One region of the Streptomyces sp. NPDC093111 genome, then DNA from elsewhere that is predicted to be linked to it. Evidence: riboswitches for the same ligand, from Rfam matches in the RefSeq annotation. Region 1 holds a riboswitch; the other holds the start of a gene.
What was found. A riboswitch is a leader RNA that binds a small molecule or an ion and turns the genes downstream of it on or off. The one in region 1 is predicted to bind cyclic di-AMP.

Region 1 (7,094 bases):
CCAGCACGGTGCACGTGAGAGTGCCCCCTTCCTGGTCCTCGCGGCTTCTGACGTCCAGATAGAAGTCGGCGCCCGCCGCCAGCTCGACGGTCTTGCGGTACGGCAGGATGACGACCCCGTGGGGCGTGTGGTCGCCGTTCGCCTCCCCGACGGTGAGGTTCACCGAGGGGTGGTCGCCCGTCGCGATGTAGGTGACCTCGACCCGCCGGGGTTGCTTGTCCGGGGATGCCCCGTCGTCGCTCGGGTCGCCGACGGCCAGGGCCAGGCCCACGGCGCCGAGCGTGACCACCTCGAAGAGGATCACCAGGACGCCGACCAGGTAGAACCCGCCCGGGATCCGGTCGAAGGTCTTCTTGCCGCGGCCGGAGTGGAACGCGCGTCTCGGCTGGGATGTCCGCGTCATGTCGTCCTCCCCCTCACGCCCGGCCGCTGTCGCCGGACCGGCGGTCGGCCGGCTCGTCGGCGAACCGCGTGGCCAGCAGCCCCGCCTCCCGCGCCTCGTCCAGCATCCGGTGCAGGTCCTGGAACCGGGACCGGTCGGCGAGCCCCTCGATCTCGGCGACGGCCAGCTCGTCCCGCACCGTGTTCACCACCAGCTCGTGCATGTCCTCGCCGAGTTGCTCCAGCTCTCGTACGGCCTCCCACTCGCGGTACGCCGCGTCCGCCGCGCGGGTGTTCTCGGCGTACCGCTCCAGCGCCTCCACCCGCTCCTCCAGCGCGCTCGACGACAGCCGCAGCGCCTGCCGCTGAGTCCGCAGCACCTCCTCCACCCGCGAGCCGGAGGCGTCCCCGGCAGCGGTGCGCACCCTCCGCGCCAGCCGGGTCAGCTCGGCCAGGCGCTGGGCGATCTCGTACTGTTGGGCCGGCAGCGTCACGTCGTTGGCGATGTCGTCCAGCAGCCCTTCCCGGTCGACCTGCGACTGGAGTACCGCCGTCACGGCGGCCTGGGCGCGTTCCATCCGGCGCAGCGGCGAGTGGCCCAGCAGCTCGCGCAGGGAGTCGTCGCCGAAGTCCTCGGCCAGGTAGTAGCGGCCGTGGCGCAGCCGGGCCACCCGCTGCCGCTCGTCGGTCCCGCAGCCGAGGACGACGATCAGCAGCCAGGCCAGCAGGTGCACGCCCACGACGGTCAGGACGAACGCCTCGAACCCGAACTGGACCCCGACCCAGATCAGCCCCGCCTGCGCCGCGAGCCCGACGGCCAGGCCGGGCCACACGCCGATCAGCGCCCACAGGATCGTCACCGGCAGGAGCGCGCACACCGCGGAGACCCCCAGGGCCGTCCAGATGTCCGCCTTGGTACGGCCGCCCAGCCCCGGATCCTCGGGCAGCGGCAGCGTGGCTGGGAAGAGTCCGTCGGCGGACTTCTCCAGCAGCGCGCGCTCCGCGCCTTCGAGGGCCGGATCCACCACCGGCCGCAGCGCAATGTCCTGCGCCATTCAGCAACACCCCCCACAGGTCGGGGGAGATCGTGACACACGCCAAAGGGGCTGCCCCCGCCACCCCTGTTCCCGGCCGCCGACTGACCGCTCGGGCCGGCGTGCGCGAGCACGTGCGGAAGCCGGCCGGCACAGCGGTGCGGTTCGCCCGCCACTGCCCTGGACCGGCGTGATCACCGACGCCCACCCGACGCGACAGCCGGGCCATCAGCCCGGCTGCCACCAGTCCGAACAGCCGAAACGGCCCGCCGAAGGAACCGACGGACCGTCACGGAGGATCGAGGCTAAGTTCTCAAATCCATTGGATTCGGACATGTCCTATTAAGTAGGGCCTGGTGATCTGAGTCACGGTCGGGCATTCTCCCGGAATGCTGTCGTGGCGTCATGCGCGAACCCCCGGGAACGAGTTGGGGAAAAGGATCACGACGCGTCGATTGATCCATTTCCGCCCCGTAAAAGATCTGCTTGCTTTTGCGAATCAGGCGCTTGTTCTCGCCGTTCGCCTTCGCCTACGGTCACCCGTCATCCGGACGGAACGCCGAATCCTGCCGCCGCCCGGGCACCGCACTCACTCACCCGTACGGCAGGAGCGGGGGACCCAGGTTCTCCGCCGTCCCGGTCTCCGGGGCGGCTCGGGGTGAAGCCGCGCGCCAGCGCGGCCGGGCAGCTCCTGCTCGAACCCGACAGCTCACCTCGCAGGCGAAGGAGAGGAATGCGCCATGCGTGGAACCGGGAAGCACCGCCGCCGCACGACCACCCCGCTCGCCCGAGGGCTGGCCGTCGTCGGCATCACCGGCAGCGCCGCACTCGCCCTGCCGCTCGCCGCGGCCACCGGCGCGTCGGCCCAGACCCCGAGCGCCCCGAGGGCCGTCCACTCGGTGGCGAACGTCGCGTCCGTCACATCCGTCGCAGTCGAAAAGGCCGTGGCCCAGACGGTGAAGACGAACGGTCTCGTGCGCTATTCCGTGGTCGCCGGCGACTCGCTCTCGAAAATCGCCCGGAAGCACCACGTGAGCGGCGGCTGGAAGACGATCTACCGCGACAACCGCGCCGCCGTCGGCGCGGACCCGAGCCTCATCCGTCCCGGCCTGCGACTCGCCCTCGACACCGGGAACGCCAAGGGCACCGACAACGCCGCGCGCCCGGCGGCGGCGCGTCCGGCCGCCGCGACCGGCGCCGCCGCCGCGCTCCCGGCGGTCGCCCGTCAGGCGTCCGCCGCCTCGCCCGCCGTGGTCCAGGCCGCGGCCCAGGCGCCCGCCGTCTCCTCCGCCGCCGCCATCTCGTACTCGAACGACCTGGACGGCTGGATCCGCGAGTCGCTCGCCATCATGGCCAAGAACGGCATCCCTGGCACCTACGACGGCATCCACCGCAACATCATGCGCGAGTCCTCGGGCAACCCGCTGGCCATCAACAACTGGGACTCCAACGCCCTCGCCGGCACCCCGTCCAAGGGCCTGCTCCAGGTGATCGAGCCCACCTTCCGGGCCTACCACGTCGCCGGCACCCCCTTCGACCTGTACGACCCGGTCGCCAACATCACCGCCGCCTGCAACTACGCGGCCGACCGCTACGGCTCGATCGACAACGTCAACAGCGCCTACTGACGGCACCGCGCGAGCTCTCCCGGCCGAGGCGCTTCGCCGAGGTGTCCCTATGATTGTCGTTACCCTCGGTAGCGGCAGCATGGGGGCACCACGGCCGGAAGGAGCCATCGGAGATGACGGGCTGGAACGCGCGGAACATCCCCTCCCAGGGAGGGCGCACGGCGGTGGTCACCGGAGCCAACAGCGGCATCGGATACGTCACCGCCCGCGAGCTGGCCCGCGCCGGGGCCCACGTCGTCCTCGCCTGCCGCAGCCGCACCCGCGGCGAGGCCGCCCTGTCCCGGCTGCGCGACGAGGTCCCGCACGCCTCCGCCGCGTTCGCACCGCTCGACCTCGGCGACCTCGCCTCCGTGCGCGCCTTCGCCGCCGCCCGCGCCGAAGCCGACGAGCGACTCGACCTGCTCGTCAACAACGCGGGCGTGATGGCCCTGCCCCACGGCCGCACCGCCGACGGCTTCGAAACCCAGTTCGGCGTGAACCACCTCGGCCACTTCGCGCTCACCGGGCTGCTCATGCCCCAGCTGCTGCGCACCCCGGACGCCCGGATCGTCAGCCTCTCCAGCGGCTTCCACGCGCTCGCCGACCTGGACCACACCGACCTCAACGCCGAACGCGGCTACCGGCGCTGGATCGCCTACGGGCGGTCCAAGACGGCCAACCTCCTCTTCGTCCACGAACTCTCCCGCCGCCTGGCCGCCGCCGGCTCCGGGATCGTCGCGGCCGCCGCCCACCCCGGCTACGCCGCCACCAACCTGCAGACGGCCGGCCCCCGACAGGAGGGCCGCAAGACCGCCGCGCGCCTGATGGAACTGGGCAACCGGATCATCGCCCAGCCCGCCACCGGCGGCGCGCTGCCCACCCTGTACGCCGCCACCGCCCCCGGCGTGCGCCCCGACGCCTTCATCGGCCCCAAGCTGGGCTGGCGCGGCCCGCCCACCCGTTCCTGGCGGGCCGGCTGGACCCTCGACGACACCTCCGGCGAGCGCCTGTGGACCGCGTCCGAGGAGCTCACCGGTATCCGGTACGCCTCACTGGCCGGCTAGGCAGCGGTACGGCTAGGGCCTGCGGCCCGCAGCCCGCGGCCCGCCGCTCAGGCGAGGAACTCCCCGTCGCGGGCCACCACGACACCGCCGTGCACGACCAGGTCCCGGCGCGGCATGTCCACCACGACCTGGGGCAGGCACTCGCCCCGCACGAGGACGAAGTCGGCCGGCGCGCCGGGCCGGAGGTCGGCGTGCGGCAGGCCCATGACGTCCGCGCCGCCGTGCGCGGCGACGCCGTAGCAGTCGGTCAGCTCGTCGTCGAGGCGGACGTCCGTGACCCAGCCGAGCAGGTGGGCGCGGTGCATCATGTCCGCGTTGCCGAACGGGCTCCAGGAGTCCCGCACGCCGTCGGAGCCGAGGCCGACCCGTACGCCGTGCTCGCGGAGCCGGGCGATCGGCAGGACCAGCGAGTCGGAGGGCGCGACGGTCGTGAGGGCGATGTCCTGGGCGCCCAGATCGGCGGCGATCGCGCCCAGCTCGCGGTCGGACAGGGCGGGCAGGCAGAAGACGTGGCTGACGGTGACCCTGCCCGCGAGCGACAGGGCGCGGGTGCGCTCGATGATCCCGCGCATCGCCTTGATGCCCTTCTCGCCGCGGTCGTGCAGGTGGATGTCCACGCCCACGCCGTGCCGGTCCGCGATGCCGAAGACCAGGTCGAGCTGCTCGTCGAGGGCCTGGTCGAAGCCGATCGGGTCGATGCCGCCGATCATGTCCACGAGCCCCTGGCGGGCCGCGTCCTCCAGCAGCTTCGCGGTCCCCGGGGTGCGGATGACGCCGTGCTGCGGGAAGGCGACGATCTGCACGTCGAGCGCGTGCCGCAGCCGCGCCCGCGCGTCGGCGACGCCCTGCACGCCGGCCAGGCCGTACGCCGGGGCCACGTCGGCGTGGGCGCGCATCGCCCGGGTGCCCCGGGCGACGGCGTGGGACATCAGGCCGTACGCGCGCTCGGCGACCGGCCGGCGCTGGCTGCGGAACAGCTCCACGTCCTGCGCGACGTAGTCGGCGATGCCGCTCGCGGGGCGCCGCGACACCCAGGACCCGCCCCAGGTCGTCTTGTCGGGGTGGATGTGCGCGTCCACCAGCGAAGGAAGCGCGATCCGGCCCCCGCCGTCGACGACCTTCGCGCCCCGCGGGGCGGGGCCGTCCGAGACGCGCCCGTCGACGACCACGAGGTCCGTCGCCCTGGCCGCGCCGAAGACGCGCACATCGCGGAAGACCACCGCCCTGTCGCGCTGCCGCCCGGCTGCCGCGCCGGTGGCGGCCCCGGCTTCTACGGGCGCGGCCGTGGCGGGGGCTGCGGCGCCCACAGTGGCCGCCGTACCGGCGAGGGCGGCGGCGCCGGTGGCGGCCAGCACCGTGCGACGGGAGAGCGCGGGGGAGGGGGAGGACGGCTGCATGGGGACTCCTTGGGGAGGGGACCAACGGCTCCCCGATTTTGTATACCAATCAAATGTGCGCCGAACAAGGGTGGAGTGCCGGAGGCCCGTGAAATCCCAGATGGGAGCCGATTCAGGGCGTGGAGGGGGAGGGGGCTAGAGTCGGACCCCGCTCTTGGTATACAAAGTCCGTGACTGTCGTCGGTGGTCATCGGTGGTCATCGGTGGTCGACGGTGGTTGACGACGGGCGTCGGCTGTCGCCGTTCAGGCGTCGCCGAAGAGGGAGCGCAGGGCGACCGCCCTGCTGTCCCGCACGTGCAGCAGCGTGCAGGCCCCGGCGGCCTCCGCGTCGCCCGCCGCGATGTGCCGGAACATCTCGGCGTGCTGGGCCCGCATCTGCGCGGGCTCCTCGCGGAGCCCGAAGAGCAGCCGCAGCTGCCAGCTCAGCTGCTCCATCATGCGCGCGAGCAGCGGATTGCCGGCCATCGCGACGACACCCTCGTGGAAGGCCGTGTGCGCGGCGACCTCCCGCGCCCCCTCGGCCTCGGCCGCCGCCGACTCGGCCTGGTGGAGCGTCGCCTCCAGCGCGGTCAGCCCCTCGGCGTCACCGGCGGCCGCGACTCCGGCCGCGAGCCGGGAGGCCTGGACGGCCAGGGGCTCCCACACCTCGTACAGGTGCTCCACGTCGGCGCGCTCCAGGCGCCGTACGCGCACCCCGCTGTGCGGGAGCAGTTCGAGCAGCCCCTCGGCGACGAGGGCGCGGAGCGCCTCGCGGACCGGTACGCGCGACATGCCGAGCTCCTCGGCGACCTCCCGCTCGACGAGCCGGGCGCCCTGCTCGTACCGCCGGTCGACGATGCGCTGCAGGACGGCCTCGCGCGCCCGCGCTCCGAGCGGGCCCGATCCGGCTTCCTTGGCCGCCGACCCGGCCCTGCTGCTGTCCGCCACCTTGTCCGACCTCTTCCGTCCTCGCGCCGGGACCACCCGGGCCCGCCGCGCCGAGGATACGACGGGCGGGCCGGGCGGGCTGGGCAGGTCGGGCCGGGTCAGGCGGCGGCGGGTTCGGCCGACTGCTCGGCGGCGGGCGCCGGCGTCGCCGTGGCGCGGGGCCCCTGGGCGGCGCGCAGGCCGAAGCGGGCGATCACGGCGACGAGGGCGAAGGCCGCCGCCCCGATCCAGAAGGTGAGGGTGAAGCCGGACTCCGCGGGCAGCGGCGGCACCCCCGCCGGCAGGTGCTCCACGGTCTTCGAGGCCAGGATCGTGGTGACGACGGCACTGCCGATCGCGCTGCCGGTGGAGCGCGAGATGGAGTTGATGCCGTTGGCTATGCCGCTCTGGTGGTGCGGGACGCTCGCCATGATGACGGCGGGCATGGCCGCGTACCCGAAGCTGACGGCCGCGCCGACGATCACACCGGCGCCGATCACCGAGGCGGTGTGGCCGTGGTCCAGGGCGAGCCAGCCGAAGCCCACGGCGCCGAGCGCGGCGGCCAGGACCAGCGCCGTGCGCGGCCCGCGGTGACGGACCAACTGGCCGCCGACGGGGGAGGCGAGCAGCGACACGATCGCGCCGGGCAGCAGGAACTGCACCGAGGCGCGCAGGATCGACGCGTCGAACCCGTACCCGGTGAG
Region 2 (7,094 bases), on a different contig from region 1:
TTTTGCGCGCCGCGCGTGCGCCACGTAGCCTTCCGCGCACGATGAGTGACCAGAACGTGACGGAACTGCGGCAGGCGGGGCGGCGGGCGCCCGCCGTCCTGCTGCTGTTCGCGCTCGTCGCACTGATCGCGGGCGTCTGCCACGGCGCGCACGGGCACTCGCTGGCGGCACCCGAGGCGGTGACGGCCGGTGCGGCGATGCCCCACAGCCCCGTGGCCCCCGGCGCGGTGACGTCCCCCGGCGCGGTGACGTCCGGCGCGGTGGCCCCCGGCTCCGGTGTCACGGACTCCGGCGCCGCCGTGGTCTCCGGTGCCGCCGCCTTCTCCGCCCCCGGGTTCCCGCACGGCTGCGAGCGGCCCGGGGAGGGGTGGTCCTTCGACGCGCACCTGCCCGCGCAGTCCGCCGGCGCGCAGGTCCCGGCGCCGGACGCCGGGGGTGCCGTCCTCGCGTACGACGCGGTGTTCCCCGAGGCCCCGCACACGCGCTGCGTCCGTGGCCGGGCCGGGCCCGGGCCCGAGCCGGGCCGGCTGCTGATCGCCCTCGGGGTGGACCGGAACTGAGCCGGGTCGCGCACCTTCGCGACCTCGTTCCTTCCGCACGCCCCGGACACCGGGGCTGCCCCACCCCAAGGACACCCCCCATGAGCAATCCCGCCAACCTGCTCTCCGTGGCTCGGCAGACCGTCGGCAACACCCCCGTCCTGTGGATGGACGACGGGTACTGGGCCAAGCTGGAGGGCTTCAACTTCGGCGGCATCAAGGACCGCGCCGCCCTCCACATGGTCGAGCAGGCCCGCCGCCGCGGGGAGCTGCGGCCGGGCGCCCCCATCGTCGAGTCCACCTCCGGGACCCTCGGGCTCGGGCTCGCGCTCGCCGGGATCCTGCACGGGCACCCCGTCCACGTCGTCACCGACCCCGGCCTCGAACCGATCGTCGAGCGGATGCTCACCGCCCACGGCGCCCACGTGCACGTGGTGCCCGAGCCCAGCCCGGACGGCGGCTGGCAGCAGGCCCGGATGGACCGGGTCGCCGAACTGCTGATCGCCCTCGACGGGGCCTGGTGGCCCAACCAGTACGGGAACCCCGACAACCCGCAGGCGTACGGCGGGCTCGCCGCCGAGCTCGGCGAGCAGCTGGACCGGGTCGACGTGCTGGTCTGCGCGGTCGGCACCGGCGGCCACTCGTCCGGCATCTCCCGCGCGCTGCGCGCCACCACCAGCCCCGCCCTCGAACTCGTCGGGGTGGATTCCGTGAACTCCACGGTCTTCGGCCTCCCGGCCGGCGAGCGCCTGATGCGCGGGCTCGGCTCCTCCATCCACCCGGGCAACGTCGACCACGCCGCCTTCGACGAGATCCACTGGGTGGCCCCCGCCGAGGCGGTGCGGGCCGCCCGGCGGCTCGCGTCCCGGCAGTTCGCCACCGGCGGCTGGAGCGTGGGCGCGGTCGCGCTGGTCGCGGGCTGGCTGGCCCGTACCCGGCCGCGCGGCACCCGGATCGCGGCGGTCTTCCCCGACGGGCCGCAGCGCTACTTCGACACCGTCTTCAACGACGAGTTCTGCGCGAAGCACGGGCTGCTCGACGGTCCCGTACGGGAGGACCCGGCCGGGTACGCGGAGGGCGAGCCGGTCCACGGCTGGACCCGCCGGGTGCTGGACCGGGCGGAGCGGGTCCGTTGAGCACGACGACCGCGCCCTCCCCGGGAGGGATCTGGAAGCAGAGCCGCACCTTCGACCCGGCCGTGCGGCTGCTCTTCCTGAACCAGCTCACCATCAACCTCGGCTTCTACATGCTGATGCCGTACCTGGCCGCCCACCTGGCCGACGGCCTCGGCATGGCGGCCTGGGCGGTCGGCCTCGTCCTCGGCGCGCGGAACCTGTCCCAGCAGGGCATGTTCCTCGTCGGCGGCGCGCTCGCCGACCGGCTCGGCTACAAGCCGCTGATCGTCGCCGGGTGCGCGCTGCGGACGGCCGGCTTCGGGGCGCTCGCCTTCGCGCAGTCGCTGCCGATGCTGATCGGCGCCTCCCTGGCGACGGGCCTGGCGGGGGCGCTGTTCAACCCGGCGGTGCGGGCCTATCTGGCGGCGGAGGCGGGGGAGCGGCGCGTGGAGGCATTCGCGCTGTTCAACACGTACTACCAGGCGGGCATCCTGCTCGGGCCGCTCGTCGGGGTGGCGCTGACCGGGGTGTCGTTCCGGCTGACGTGCGTGGTGGCGGCGGTGCTGTTCGCCGGGCTCACCCTCGTACAGCTGCGGCACCTGCCCGTGCGGAAGGAGCGGCCGGCGGCGGACGGGCGGGAGCGGGGGCAGTTCGGGACGGTGCTCGCCAACCGGGTGTTCTGGCTGTTCTCGCTGGCGATGACCGGCTCGTACGTGCTGTCCTTCCAGGTCTATCTGGCGCTGCCGCTCGCCGCGGACAGCACGGCGGTGACGACGGCGCTGTTCGTGGTGTCGGCGGTGGTGGCGCTCGTCGGGCAGCTGCGGATCACCGCCTGGTGCAAGCGGCGGCTCAGCCGGGAGCGGTGTCTGGTGCTCGGGCTCGGGCTGATGGGCGTGGCGTTCCTGCCGCCGGCGCTGCTGGGCGGCGGCCGTTCGCTGCCGGGGCTGCTGCTGTGCGCGGCGCTCCTGGCGACGGCGAACGCGGTGCTCTACCCGTACGAGATGGACACCGTCGTCGCGCTCGCCGAGAACCGCTGGGTCGCCACCCACTACGGGCTCTACAACACCGTCTGCGGGATCGGCATCACCCTGGGGAACCTGGGCACGGGCGCCCTGCTCGACCTCACCGGCTGGTCGGCGGTGCCCTGGCTGACGCTGTGCGCGGTCGGGCTCGGCTGCGCGGCGGCCATGGCGGCGCTGTCCCGGGGCGGGCGGCTCGCCGTCCGGCCGGCCGTACGCCAGTCGGCCGCGCGGGAGTCGCCGACGGGCACCGGCTGACCGCACCCTGGGGAGGGCGCGGGTCCTCCCGTCGCCCTCGGGTCGGGCCCAGGTCCAGGCGGGAGAGCAGAGGTGGCGCGAGCAGCGGTGCGGCACGGGGCCCCCGGCAGGCCCGGTGACGGAGAGGGCGACGAGGGCCGGCTCCCGTTCCCGGTCGCCCGTCGCTTCATCCGTGCCCTTCCCCCGCTGATCGTCGTGGGCGGTGTCTGCTTCGACCTGGCGACACCGCCCGAGTACACCGCGGCGCCGCTGTTCTCGGCGGCGCCGCTGATCGCCGCCCCCTTCTTCTCCACGCTGACGACCTTCCTGACGGGCACCGCCGTCGTCCTCGCCACCATCGGCCTGCACATCCACAACGGCACGGCCCGCCATGTCGCCTCGCTCACCGAGACGCTGACCATCCTCACCGTCGCGGCGCTCGCCATGCTGATCAACCGGGTGGTGCGGCGCAGCGGCGAGCGGCTCGCGTCGGCGCGGGTGATCGCGGCGACGGTGCAGAAGGCGGTGCTGCCGACGCCCGCCGAGCGGATCGGCGGGCTGCGGATCGCGGCCCGGTACGAGGCGGCGCAGGCCGACGCGTTCATCGGCGGCGACCTGTTCGCCGTCCAGGACACGCCCTACGGCGTACGGCTGATCGTCGGCGACGTGCGGGGCAAGGGGCTCGACGCGGTGGAGGCCGTGGCCGTGGTCATCGGCGCCTTCCGGGAGGCGGCCGAGCTGGAGCCCACGCTGGAGGGCGTGGCACAGCGGCTGGAAGGGGCGCTGGACCGCGAGGGCACGCGGCGGGACGGGCTCGACGCCTTCGAGGGGTTCACGACGGCGGTCCTCGCGGAGATCCCGCGCGCCGAGGGTGGTGGCGGCGGTGGCGGCGGTGTCGTGCGGGTCGTGAACCGGGGGCACCCGGAGCCGCTGCTGCTGTACGGGGACGGCGGGGTCGGTCGGCTCCAGCCGACCGAGCCCGCGCTGCCGCTGGGGATGGGAGAGCTGGCGATGTGGCCCGACCGGGCCGACGAGAGGCCGTACCCGGTGGGCGCGACGCTGCTGCTCTACACGGACGGTCTCTCGGAGGCGCGGGACGCGCGCGGGGTCTTCTACGATCCGGCGGAGCGGCTCGCGGGGCGGCTCTTCCCCGGCCCGGAGGAACTCCTGGACGCGCTGGTGGCGGATGTGCGCCGGCACACCGGCGGGGGTTCGAACGACGACATGGCGCTGCTCGCGGTGAGCCGCCCGGCGGCGGGACAGCCGGAACGGCGCCGGACCATGCCGGTGGTGCCGCCGGAGGAGGCCCCGGAGACGTCGGCGGGGGCGCCGTCCGAAGGGGGGCGGGGGGCGCCTCGGGACGGGTCGCGGGAGGTGCCTCGGGACGGGTCGCGGGAAGGGCCTCCGGACGGGCCTCGGAACGGTGGTGACGGGACGTAGTCGAGGGGTGTCGCTCCGATAACAATTGATGCAACGTCAGATTCCCGCTGTGACGCGGATCCTGTCTGACCGGGGGTCAACTCGGGCCATTCCCTCTCAATTCAGCTAATGATCAAGGGGAACGGCTTGGAATCGGGAGGCCGTGTCTATTAACGTTCGATAACGCAGCGCGGTCGTCACAGCCGTCGCAAGAGACGGCACCGTGCGCGTGCGCCGAATCCCGCAAGGGAACCGGGGAACCACCACTTGGGGTGAATCGGGCCACGCCGCACCCGTGCGGCACACCCGTAGGAGACCTTCCTGCTCCGAACCCGTCAGCTAACCCGGTAGGCGAGAAGGAAGGAAAGGAGAGCGCCTCCGTGGCGTCCGACACCCCTGCTCCCGAAGCCCCCTTCGACTCTTTCGGCGCCCATGGCGCCGCGGGCGCGGGCGGGGAGGAATGGAACCCCACCGAGGACTCGCTGCGGGCCCAGAACCGCTCCGGCGGCCGGCACCGGGTCGTCAAGCAGCGCTCCAACTTCGCCCGCTCCTCCACCGTCCTCGGTGTCGGCGTCATCGCCGCCGTCGGCGCGGGCGGCCTGGCCACCGCGCAGGAGAAGCCCCCGGTCGCCATCTCCCTGCCGGACCTCGACCTGCCCGACGCCTCCGCGCTCCCCGGCATCGGCGACCTGATCGGCGGCAAGGACAAGGGCTCCGGCGACAGCGCGCAGGTCGCGAACAACGCGCAGCCGCTCACCGCCCTCACCTACACCGCGCCCGAGGACAGCACCTCCGCCGACGCGCCCGCGGGGTCCAAGCAGCAGGCCGCCGACGCCGGCGAGGCGCTGCGCGCCCGCATCCTCCAGCAGGCCGAGCAGCAGCAGGCCGCCGCCGACACCGCCGAGAAGGAGGCGGCGCAGAAGGCCGCCGCCGAGAAGGCGGCGAAGGAGGCCGAGGCGAAGGCCGAGGCGGCGGAGAAGGCGGCGGCCGAGGCGAAGAAGAAGGCCGAGGCGGAAGCCGCGGCGAAGGCCGAGGCCGAGCGCCTGGCCAAGCTGGCCGCCAGCTACTCGCTGCCCACCTCCTCGTACACGCTGACCTCCACCTACGGCGAGGCCGGCTCGATGTGGTCCTCCGGCTACCACACCGGCCTGGACTTCGCCGCGCCCACCGGCACCCCGGTCAAGGCCGTCCACAGCGGCACCGTGAAGTCGGCCGGCTGGTCCGGCTCGTACGGCTACCGGATCGTCCTCGAACTCGAGGACGGCACCGAGGTCTGGTACTGCCACCTGTCCTCGATGACGGTCGGCGCGGGCCAGTCCGTCGGCACCGCCGACACCATCGGCCGGGTCGGCGCCACCGGCAACGTCACCGGCCCCCACCTCCACCTGGAGGTCCACACCCCGTCCGGCGGCGGCATCGACCCGGCGAGCTGGCTGCGGTCGAAGGGCCTCAGCCTCTGACGTCCGCCGGGGCCCGCGCCCGGACATCCGTCCGGACGTCCTTCGCCGAAGCGGAATAGGCCCGGCCGTGCGGGGGGTTGATCAACCCATGACTTCTCTCCGCAAGCTGGGCTCCTCCGACCTGCACGTCTTCCCGCTCGCCCTCGGCGGCAACGTCTTCGGCTGGAGCGCCGACGAGGCGCAGTCCTTCGCCGTCCTCGACGCGTACACCGCCGCGGGCGGCAACTTCGTCGACACCGCCGACGTCTACTCCGCGTGGGCCGAGGGCCACGAGGGCGGTGAGTCCGAGACCGTCATCGGCCGCTGGCTCGCCTCCCGCGGCAAGCGCGCCGACGTCCTCGTGGCGACCAAGGCCGGTGCCCACCCCCGCTTCAAGGGGCTCGGCGCGGCCACCATCAAGGGCGCCGTCGAGGAGTCGCTGCGCCGCCTCGGCACGGACTACATCGACCTCTTCTACACGCACTTCGACGACGAGTCGGTGCCGGTCGAGGAGATCGTCACCGCGCTCGACCAGCTGGTGAAGGACGGCAAGGTCCGGGCCGTCGCCGCCTCCAACATCTCCCCGGAGCGGCTGCGCGCCTCGCTCGACTTCGCCGAGGCCGAGGGGCTCGCCCGCTACGTCGCCCTCCAGCCGCACTACAACCTGGTCTCCCGCGAGACCTACGAGGGCGCCCTCCTGGAGACCGCCGAGCGGGCCGGCCTCGCCGCCGTGCCGTACTTCGGGCTCGCCTCGGGCTTCCTCACCGGCAAGTACCGCCCCGGCACCACCGTGGCCAGCGTCCGCGCCGAGGGAGCGGCCAAGCACCTGGAGACCGAGCGGGGCCAGAAGGTGCTCGCCGCGCTCGACGCGGTCGCCGAGGCGCACGACGCCGAGCCGGCCACCGTCGCCCTGGCCTGGCTGGCCTCCCGCCCCACCGTCGTCGCTCCGATCGCCTCGGCCCGCACGGTCGAGCAGCTGCCCGCCCTCGTCGCCGTCGCCGACCTGGAGCTGACGCCCGCGGAGCTCGCGGTGCTGGACGAGGCATCGGCGGTCTGACCCGACCGCCCCGCCGCCCGCGCCGGCCGCCGCCGTACTAGCTGCGGTACGGGTTGTAGCCGCCGTAGTCCAGGTACTGCGGCGGCGCCCAGACCCGGCCCGTGGCCCGTGCGGCGTAGGTGAGCGCGGGCGAGGCCACCTGCCTGCGCTGCCACAGGTGGTGCAGCAGCTCCTGCTCGCGGGCCGCGAAGTCCGGGGCCGCCTGGCCGCGTCCGGCCCGGTGGCGCAGGAAGGCCAGCGTGGTGGCGAAGGACTCGTACTCGCCGACC

Region 2: another riboswitch for cyclic di-AMP. It lies ahead of AB0Q96_RS33245 (M23 family metallopeptidase); the one in region 1 lies ahead of AB0Q96_RS24340 (LysM peptidoglycan-binding domain-containing protein).

The regions. Positions count from the first base shown of each region.
Region 1 is NZ_JBFBNW010000013.1:296,082-303,175, reverse strand. Features, by position in the region: gene AB0Q96_RS24350 (hypothetical protein) at 1-403, opposite strand, end outside; gene AB0Q96_RS24345 (hypothetical protein) at 417-1,436, opposite strand; cyclic di-AMP (ydaO/yuaA leader) riboswitch at 1,996-2,151, shown strand; gene AB0Q96_RS24340 (LysM peptidoglycan-binding domain-containing protein) at 2,156-3,043, shown strand; gene AB0Q96_RS24335 (oxidoreductase) at 3,157-4,086, shown strand; gene AB0Q96_RS24330 (amidohydrolase) at 4,134-5,483, opposite strand; gene AB0Q96_RS24325 (GntR family transcriptional regulator) at 5,728-6,411, opposite strand; gene AB0Q96_RS24320 (MFS transporter) at 6,510-7,094, opposite strand, start outside.
Region 2 is NZ_JBFBNW010000024.1:89,336-96,429, forward strand. Features, by position in the region: gene AB0Q96_RS33225 (hypothetical protein) at 42-560, shown strand; gene AB0Q96_RS33230 (PLP-dependent cysteine synthase family protein) at 641-1,675, shown strand; gene AB0Q96_RS33235 (MFS transporter) at 1,672-2,931, shown strand; gene AB0Q96_RS33240 (PP2C family protein-serine/threonine phosphatase) at 3,100-4,350, shown strand; cyclic di-AMP (ydaO/yuaA leader) riboswitch at 4,552-4,698, shown strand; gene AB0Q96_RS33245 (M23 family metallopeptidase) at 4,710-5,789, shown strand; gene AB0Q96_RS33250 (aldo/keto reductase) at 5,878-6,825, shown strand; gene AB0Q96_RS33255 (PrsW family intramembrane metalloprotease) at 6,863-7,094, opposite strand, start outside.